Regions from separate parts of the Peribacillus sp. JNUCC41 genome, predicted to be linked through region 1. Evidence: a T-box and tRNA genes for the amino acid it is inferred to sense, from the RefSeq annotation. Region 1 holds a T-box; the other holds one or more tRNA genes.

Region 1 (5,075 bases):
CAAAGGCAGGAAACAAGCCGCGGAACGTGATGATAAAGAAACGGCCAATCATGATGAAAAGCAGCTATCCATCATGGATTTATTCGGACGGAAACAAGAAGAAGAACTAGTAAGGATGAAGGTTTGCATTGTTCAGCAAGGGGAAACGCTTGATGACTTGGCTCAACGATATGATGTTACGGTTCAATCGATACTTTTCAGCAATGAATTGGAGTCGAATCAGAACGTCCATGAAGGGCAAGTCATCTATATACCGAAGGCGGTTGCATATAAGAATTGACCAGGACAGAGAGCAGAGCATATGGTCTGCTCCTGTTTTTTAGGTGCTAGAGGAATCGGATCGTTTAGTTTTTTAGAGAAAGTGAGTGAGTCTCGTGAGGGAAAACGAGAATCAGCAGCCTGCCAATCGGGATTGGGACGCGGAGACCGTATTGAAGGAATATGCCATGTATGTACAATATATTGAGGACTTCGGACGTGTAAAAAAAGTTTACAGTGATCGTGGTACATTTGCCTTGAAATCCATGTTACCGCAGAACGGCATTGATTTTATCAAAAATGTTCAAAAATTGTACCATCGCGGCTATAACCGGATCGTTCCCATTTATCAAACGATGGATCAGCGTTACGCCGTTCTTCATAATGGACGTTTGTATTACCTGATGCCCTGGCTCAATAATGATAGGGACGGGGAGCGCGATGAAAATCATAAGCAAATGTTCAGGGAGCTCGCTCGGATGCATACACTTTCCGTTAAGGAAATACAAGTGGATATCGATGAACGGGAAGCCCATTATGAGCGGACGCTTGATGCCTGGAATAACGAGAAGGAATTCATAGATGAGTATATTGTCAGCTGTGAAAAGAAGTGGTATATGTCTCCATTCGAACTGACGGTTTGTTCTTTCTACACTGATATTTCACAGGCGCTGAGGTACTCGATCAAGAAATTTGAAACCTGGTATGAAAAAACGAAGGATAGTGAAAAGGTTCGAACCGTCGTCACGCACGGAAAGGTTTCCATGAAGCATTTCGTTTATGATGAGCGGGGTTATGGCTACTTCATCAATTTTGAGAATTCGAATACAGCTCCGCCGCATTTCGATTTACTGCCATTTCTCGTTAAATCGGCCAGGACCTATCCTGTCCAATGCGATGACTGCGTTGACTGGCTATATAACTATTTTCGTTATTTTCCGTTGAAAGAAGAAGAATTGCTGCTCATGCAAAGCTATCTGGCATTCCCTGGGTCAGCTTTGGAATTAGTGAAGGGTTACTCCGATGGCACGGGCCATCGTTCAGAGCTAGATAATGTTACACAACTGCAGCGGCAATTTTGGCTTTTGAAAAATATTGAATATATGGTGATGAAAATTGAAGAAATCGAACAGCAGAAAAAGGCTGCCGCCGAGGCTGCCAAAGAAGAACAATCACCCCCAAGCTAAATATACATGATTGGATCATCTCCAGTCATGTATATTTTTTTGCTGTAAGGGAATACTTAAATCCATTCGAAATACAAAGACATGGCCAGGAAAATAAAGGCGATTAGCAGGAGCATATCGAAGAAAGTCGGGAAAATCAGCGTACGTAATCCTTGGAACACAATAAAGGGGAAGATGAACTGCTGGCAGACACCGCGGAATTTCTTCACCCAAGGCGGTAAAGTATAGGGAGTATATCTTCGCTTCATAATATTACCTTCCTTTTTAGGACTTCTTATATTGTATGGGTGGGCAGTGGAAAAGGTGAAACAGCCGTCACATTCACTGTTTCTGGCGGATAAAATAAAGAAAATGAACTTGAATTGTATCAAAAGGGATGATTCCTGAGAAAGTAAGCGAAAAGATGATTGACTCGAGCCCCATGTTTTTTGTACTATATACTATATGCATTCAATGATTTTACATATGAATATAAATCAATGCAAAGACCGGAAATAGTAAGATGAAATGCACTTTTCAGAGAGGAAACCAAATTGGTGCGAGGTTTCCAGGCAGCAGCATCCGAAGTCGTCCGCGAGCAGTCTTCGTGAACCTCTTAGTAGCGAAGGCCGGTGAAGAGCCGTTATCCGATTTGAGAGCCGAAAGAGATTTTTTTCTTTTTCGGAAAAAAGGTGGCACCGCGAACAACTTCCTTCGTCCTTTTGTGATGATGGAAGTTTTTTTATGCCCAAAAAGGAGGAAATGTTATGGAAGAGAACCAAATTTCTATGCCGACTAAATATGATCCGCAGACGATAGAGAAAGGCCGCTACAAATGGTGGCTTGATGGAAAGTTTTTCGAAACGACGGTTGACGATAAAAAAGAACCATATACGATTGTCATCCCGCCGCCTAACGTGACAGGTAAGCTTCATCTTGGCCACGCTTGGGATACGACGCTTCAAGATATATTGACACGCATGAAGAGGATGCAAGGCTATGACGTTTTATGGTTACCGGGCATGGACCATGCCGGTATCGCCACTCAAGCGAAAGTAGAACAAAAACTTCGTGCGGAAGGCGTGAGCCGTTATGACCTTGGGCGAGAAAAATTCGTCGAAGAGACTTGGAAATGGAAAGAGGAATATGCGAGCCATATCCGTGATCAATGGTCAAAGCTCGGTCTTGGACTTGATTATACACGTGAACGCTTCACTCTTGATGAAGGGCTTTCAAAAGCTGTGCGCGAAGTGTTCGTTTCGCTTTATAACAAGGGCTTGATTTATCGCGGCGAATACATCATCAACTGGGATCCATCAACGAAAACGGCGTTATCCGATATCGAGGTTATTTACAAAGATGTGCAGGGCGCATTTTACCATATGAAATATCCTTTGGTTGACGGATCAGGAGAAATTGAAATTGCCACCACCCGTCCAGAAACTATGCTTGGCGATACTGCTGTGGCTGTACACCCTGAAGATGACCGTTATAAACACTTGATCGGCAAAATGGTCCGCTTGCCAATTACAGGCCGGGAAATCCCGATTGTCGGTGATGATTATGTCGATATGGAATTCGGTTCAGGCGCGGTCAAAATTACTCCGGCTCATGATCCGAATGACTTCGAAATCGGGAACCGTCACGATTTGGAACGCATCCTTGTCATGCATGAAGATGGCTCGATGAATGAAAAGGCTGGTAAATATGAAGGCATGGACCGTTTTGAATGCCGGAAACAAATCGTCAAGGACCTTCAGGAAGAAGGAGTACTTTTCAAAATCGAAGATCACCTTCACTCAGTCGGCCATTCAGAGAGAAGCGGTGCTGTTGTTGAACCGTATCTTTCGACTCAATGGTTCGTTAAAATGCAGCCGTTGGCTGATGCATCCGTTGAGCTTCAAAAAGGAACCGATGAGGAAAAAGTTCATTTCGTACCGGACCGTTTCGAAAAAACGTACCTGCATTGGATGGAAAATATCCGCGACTGGTGCATTTCCCGTCAGCTTTGGTGGGGTCACCGCATTCCAGCCTGGTACCATAAAGAAACAGGTGAAGTGTATGTAGGTCACGAAGAACCTGCGGACGCTGAAAACTGGGAACAAGATACAGATGTTCTTGATACATGGTTCAGCTCGGCATTATGGCCGTTCTCGACTATGGGCTGGCCTGACAAGGACAATGTCGATTTCCAACGCTACTATCCAACCGGGGCACTTGTGACAGGCTATGATATCATTTTCTTCTGGGTATCGCGGATGATTTTCCAAGCTCTTGAGTTCACAGGTGAACGTCCATTTGAAGATGTGCTGATACACGGTCTGGTTCGTGACGAACAGGGGCGCAAGATGAGTAAATCGCTTGGCAATGGTGTCGATCCGATGGATGTAATCGATCAATACGGTGCCGATTCGCTGCGTTACTTCTTATCCACGGGCAGCTCGCCAGGCCAGGACCTTCGTTATAGCACGGAAAAAGTGGAAGCGGTTTGGAACTTCTCCAATAAGATTTGGAACGCATCCCGTTTTGCTTTGATGAACATGAACGGCATGACTTATGACGAAATCGATTTAAGCGGTGAGAAGTCTGTAGCTGATAAATGGATCTTGACGCGTTTGAATGAAACGATTTCAAACGTAACCAGACTTGCGGACCGTTATGAGTTTGGTGAAGTGGGCCGTGTGCTTTACAACTTCATTTGGGATGATTTCTGTGACTGGTATATTGAAATGGCGAAGCTTCCGCTATATGGCGAAGACGAAGCAGCTAAGAAGACGACGCGCTCGATCTTGGCTTATGTACTGGATAATACGATGAGATTGTTACACCCGTTCATGCCATTCATTACCGAAGAAATCTGGCAGAACCTACCGCATCAAGGTGAGTCCATCACTGTTGCCGCTTGGCCGGAAGTGAATGAAGGGTTGACGGATACAGTTGCAGCAGAGGAAATGAAGCTGCTGGTTGAAATCATCCGCTCAGTCCGTAATATCCGTGCTGAGGTGAACACACCGCTAAGCAAAAAAATCAATTTAATCTTAAAAGCGAAAGATGAATCCATCTTAGGGACTTTACAGAAAAACAGCAGCTATATCGAGCGTTTCTGTAATCCTGAACAATTGACGATCGGAATCGAAGTCGAAGAGCCTGCTCAAGCCATGACAGCTGTCGTAACTGGCGTAGAGCTAATCCTTCCGCTTACAGGACTGATCAATATTGACGAAGAAGTGAAACGTCTTGAAAAAGAACTCGACAAACTTAATAAAGAAGTTGAGCGCGTACAGAAAAAATTGGGCAACGAGGGCTTCGTTAAAAAGGCGCCGGCAAGCGTCATCGAAGAAGAACGTGCCAAGGAAAAAGACTATAGCGAAAAACGCGACTCTGTAATCCACAGGATCAGCGAACTGAAACAACTGTAAAACAAAAGGATGAACCAGCTTGAAGCCGGTTCATCCTTTTTGTGTTTAAACGCTATTCAAGAAAAATATTCCATTAGGATGAAATTCTTTCTTTTATAAATGAAAGGTACTCCCGTACGATATTCATATCACTTAGTGCACTTAATGTCCGGCTGCCGACGACATCCTCGATTTCGTTAAGCATGAGGCTGCCATCTTCCGCCAATATGAAATCGATACCGACCAGGCCAAA
Region 2 (5,075 bases), 1.9 Mb from region 1:
ACACCCACAATCAGTGAATGCCTTCTTGATATATTTCGTTAATAGCATATTACCACGGTTAAAACCTACTGCTCTGCCGTTATTCTGCCAAATATCTGCCGTTTGTCTGAAAAACTTTTTAATGGATATCGTTATTAATTAAATCGTCAAAAAAGTACTTAATAATTCTTTACGTTCGTTAACAAATGTTTCTAGATAGTCACTAGTTATTACGTGTACTACCTTGTTGCTGTTAACTCCAGAAGTATAATTTGGCGATAGAAAAATATTAAGAAACAGACTGTTACTTTTTTACTACTCAAACCTTACACCCCTTCATCTATAAATAAAATATAAAGCACCCATCTATTATAATGGGTGCTTCTCTCTCTATCCTTATAAAGTTTTATTGAAACTTATTTTTGAAAGAAAGCCTTTCTTGATTTTGTTCGACAAATCCCCTTTAGGTTTTCAATATTCCCTATTAAATTTGAATCGAAATTGGATAATGGTAAATTTAATTTTCTTTCTTTTTCATCAATAATAATAGCGCCTTGATCTTTTATTATTGCATTTGTAATATTAATTTCCTCATCATCTAACCATATTCCATCACGAAGTAATAGATCATCGATAATTAAAACATGATTAAATAGCAGTGCTTCTACTTCTAAATTTCTTTTTTTGCAGTATTTATATCATAAATAAGCTCACTAATAGCTGTAAATAACTTGACGTAGGCATTTACTTTGTTTAGTTGGTATTCTTTTTCTAGTTCCCTTTTATAATTTTGAGAAGTTAGAAACCAATTTGCTACCTGAGTTATAGTCGAACCAACTATAGCGGAAAGAGCTCCAATTATTGCTGCGATAACTGTAATATTCATTAAATCAAATTCCCCTTTTTAGAAAATAGAACTGTCCTAATTCTTATAAACCTCAATTTTAAGCAAAAAATAAGTTTTAAATCATTATTACAAGTTTTTAAGTAATTTATCTTCCGTGTGTCTGCCACTAAGTTACTCTAACATTTTTACTTCTTTCTCTCTCTTTTCATCTTGAATTTTAGGTTTTCTAAAATTTATTAACTGTTCTTTTCTTTTTTGAACTGATAATATACTCAGAAAATTCATAACTACTCCCTATGTTGTAAGTATAATTGCCATCATCAAAAGAAAAGAATTATTAATTTCACTCACAAATAAATCATTATCCTGCTTAATAATAAGTACAAAAAATGAGCTCATTACTGCTAATAAAGTTGACATTGTTACAGTTGATACAATAAGGGAATATTTTTTATAGCTGTCGAATTTATAATCGGTGATTGATTCTTTCACTTCAACATTATTACTGTATTCACCTTCAGTTCAGTTATTTTATTTGCACTTGATACTTTTTTATCCACAGACATAAAGTTTGTATCAAATACTTCTCTTATTAGATCATCAAGGACATCAGAAACACTATTTAAATCCGTCTTTTTTCACATTATGTTTTCTTGATATTGCGCGGGTACTGCATACTGTCAAAAGTAAGGAAAATGCTCAAAAAAAGTCATAGCAAGGGTTTCTACTATAAGATGACCTGTGAGGGATTCGAACCGCACGACCCCTTCCCTGTCAAGGAAGTGCTCGCCCACTGAGCTAACAAGTCGTATGTAAATGTAGGTTTCTATGGAATATTATACTAATGAACGATATACAAACATAATGAGAATGCCAATGTCTATGGAAGGTAGTAATATGGCATTGTATTTATACAGAAAACCAACTGTGCAGAATTGTAAAGTAACATTTGTTGACGGTTCTGTTTATTGGGAAAAGATGATCTTTAACGATAAGTTCTTATCAATTAAAGCTGAACCTAACAAGTTATATTTAGACGAGGCTTGCACCAAGCTAGCTAACGTGACAAGAATGGGGTTGTTATAAAGCCTCATTCACTTTCCTCCCCTTTACCATTCTACTCCCCATAAGGCCTATTCTCTTTCTCTATCCAACAGATATGGGTTTTATTCTTTCCCCGTTGTCCATTTCTTCTATTGCTTTTGTATCTGTTCATCTTTCATTTTAATAGCCTTTTAAATCAACTTAATGTTAATTCTGTTTATACTTATAAAATTAAGTAAAGCTAAGATTTTAATATAAAGTATGGTATAAGTTTTTGCATTATCTCATTAGTTGGTCGTACTTCTTTATAGGTATATTTTCGTTCTTCGTTAGTACGAGTGAATTCAGCGACTAAATAGGAAGTGGTGCTAAGAAGTGTAGCTATATCTGTATTAGTGATCGAAATAATACCTTCATTTCTTAATCTGACTATAAAAGCTATTCTACCTTTTAGTTTTTCTTCTTCTGATAAATAAAAGGGGTTAAATTTCCCTAAAATAACACCAATATTGTCAGGAATAAGAGGTGGAACATCATTATGCGTCTGCCCTTTTTTTATACTACTAATATTTGATGGAGTCATACCAAAGTGTTCTGCAATTCTAGCTTGGCTACATCTAATTACACCTTTTTCAAGAAGTGATAAGACATACTTTGCATTTCCAGCACGTGTGCGTTCTTCATTGTAAGCATTAGAAAGATATTGTTTGATAATTTCGTTTATTTTTTCTGGGATTGTTGGTTCGACTTCGCTATATTGCCCCTCATTTGCAATGTGCCACACAGTAGAACTACTCATCAAAAAGAGATTAGCTAGTTCACTTAAACTTATATTTATCACTTTCTTTTCCAAAAGAAAAAGTAGATACTTTACATTTGCTACTATTTCCGTATCTGTAGCTTTTATTCCACCAGGAAGTATATTGGTTAACAAATCTCCTTCTTCCCTATACTTTACCTATAAGGCTTTTTTCCAACTCTAAAGCAGCTTCTTCAGTTAAATTTTCTTGGACTATCCGAATATCCCAATCATATCTTTTTTTATTTGTTCACAGGCAGCGTTTCGAGTGTCTTTCCAAGCACGCTTAGTAACACCTTTTCCAACATAAAAAACATCTCCGGAATCTTTAATAAAATACTCATATACATAAAAGTTTGTTCTAAGTTCAAAAGATTCTTGCTGATTGGTAGTTTCACAAAAGTTCTTATAACATTCTCCTATAATCTCCATTTTATATATATTCTATAACAAAACAAATGATTTATAAATTTAGTAAAGATACTTTATTATATAATATAAGAATCATACATTTAGAAGGTGAAATCATGGATAAACGATTCTCTGTTGAAGGAAATAAATCTGAAAAAGTAAAACCCACTGGCTATTGGACTTTTTTCTGTAATCCCAAGAAGTGGTATATTGATGAATTTATATTATCTGGGAAAATTGAAGATAGTTTTGCTGTTTCTGAATACCATAAGGAAGACTTTAAGCCAGGACAATTAGGTGTTATAAGGGTTGGCCATGACAGAAGAACAAAGAAACAACTTGCTGGTAAGCCGAAGCTGGTTAGAGGTATTTATGCAGTGGTAAAAATATTAGGTTCAGCTGAACCAATGAAAGGTACAGAGAAGGAATATTGGGAAGACGAAGGTGATGCAAATATAGTTAGATATAGAGTGCCAATACGGTATATAAAAACATTATTAAGGAAACCCATCCTTTTAGATAACTTAGACCTTTCAGCGGAAGAATATGATAAATACTTAATTGAAGGACAACAAGGTTCATCAATGCCATTAAGCCGTCTAGCTTTCAAGAAAATAATAGATATTGTGGGTGGATCGGATAATTTAGAGTTGGTTTTTAATGAATCAAATGAAGATAGCGATAGCATTTCAAAATTAGAGAAAAAATATTATGCCGCTGTTCCTGAGGTTAAAGAAAGAGTTAGCAGGTATATTGAAAGAGGATCGATTGCGCAGGAATATAAAAGAAGAATAGGGTTTAAATGTCAGGTTTGTGAAGCTTTAAACCTAGAACCCTACTCTTTCAAAAAACCAAACGGTGAATATTATGTAGAAACACATCATGTAATTCCTGTTTCAGAATTACAGGCTGGTTCTTTATCTGCGAATAATCTCATAACTGTATGTGCTAATCATCATAGGCAGCTACATTACGGAGAAGTTAATTTACTAGAAAACACTGACGATAAATATGTATTTAAGATTGATAATAAAACGATTGTAGTTAATAAAATATAAAGAAGTGTATACAAATGAGAATCCCTTTAGAAAAAACTTCTTGAAGAAATCTTTATACAATTAAAAATTACCTAAAGAAGAACCAAAAGGCATTTATTTGTCATTTTTCATTTTAAATCCACCTTTTATTACGGTTCTTTCTAATACAAGTGGACTTGTTATATTAGACTTCGACTCAATAATAGAGTATTTAGGTTCTATGATTCTTTTATTTAAATTCACAGGTGCAATAATTAAATTGTCTTTTTTCTCCCCTATAACAACGTAAACTGTACTATCATGATTTATTATTAAGTAGCTTTCCTTATCTTCTGCAATTCTGCTTCCTAGATAATAACATGTTTTATATGTTGCATATATTAAAAATAAAATAATCGGTATAATTATCCATTTCAACGGAATGAACGCACTCCAAATCGAAAATAATTGTTTTACTTCACTTAGTAAATAATTATATACTCTTGGTAACAAAGGTATATATTTAAACGATTTAGATTCAGTAAACTTTTTAAGACCAACAAAAACTGCAACAATTATACAAATTTCGAAAGTAATGTATAATTCTATACTTCCAGTATAAATCATGCTAATTGTCGTAGCTGCAGCAAACGTGATGGCAATTGGGTTAATTAGTTCACTAATAATAACTTTTGACATCCATAATACGAGTGTAATAACAACATAGACGATCAAACCAAATACAATAGCCATAGCTACATTGGAGATAGCCATAGAAATATCTGAAGGTCCTATATCAATTGGTGTGATATCTTCTAGTTGATAATAGCTCCAATATCCACTTCTAAAACTATAAGTAATAAAATAAGATAAAGCAGTTAATAAAACTACAATTACAGCTGCATCTTTCAAGATTTTAATTTCTCTTACTGGCACAAATAAATTTTTGTCTTTCTCTTTAGCTTTATTATGTTGTGCT

The links. The T-box of region 1 lies ahead of JNUCC41_RS00860 (valine--tRNA ligase). A T-box ahead of a tRNA ligase gene usually reads a tRNA of that ligase, here a tRNA-Val.
Region 2: it has a tRNA-Val gene. The T-box ahead of JNUCC41_RS00860 (valine--tRNA ligase) is inferred to sense a tRNA for this amino acid. The anticodon was not compared.

What each region holds. Positions count from the first base shown of each region.
Region 1 covers NZ_CP062163.1:169,877-174,951, reverse strand. Annotated here, with positions in the region: gene spoVID (stage VI sporulation protein D) at 1-280, shown strand, start outside; gene ysxE (spore coat protein YsxE) at 375-1,445, shown strand; gene JNUCC41_RS00865 (hypothetical protein) at 1,502-1,693, opposite strand; T-box leader at 1,921-2,149, shown strand; gene JNUCC41_RS00860 (valine--tRNA ligase) at 2,192-4,843, shown strand; gene JNUCC41_RS00855 (ATP-grasp domain-containing protein) at 4,917-5,075, opposite strand, start outside.
Region 2 covers NZ_CP062163.1:3,739,989-3,745,063, reverse strand. Annotated here, with positions in the region: gene JNUCC41_RS18285 (hypothetical protein) at 650-865, opposite strand; tRNA gene JNUCC41_RS18280 (tRNA-Val) at 1,562-1,634, opposite strand; gene JNUCC41_RS27110 (hypothetical protein) at 1,792-1,920, opposite strand; gene JNUCC41_RS18275 (GIY-YIG nuclease family protein) at 2,112-2,804, opposite strand; gene JNUCC41_RS18270 (GIY-YIG nuclease family protein) at 2,883-3,101, opposite strand; gene JNUCC41_RS26820 (HNH endonuclease) at 3,197-4,138, shown strand; gene JNUCC41_RS18260 (hypothetical protein) at 4,232-5,075, opposite strand, start outside.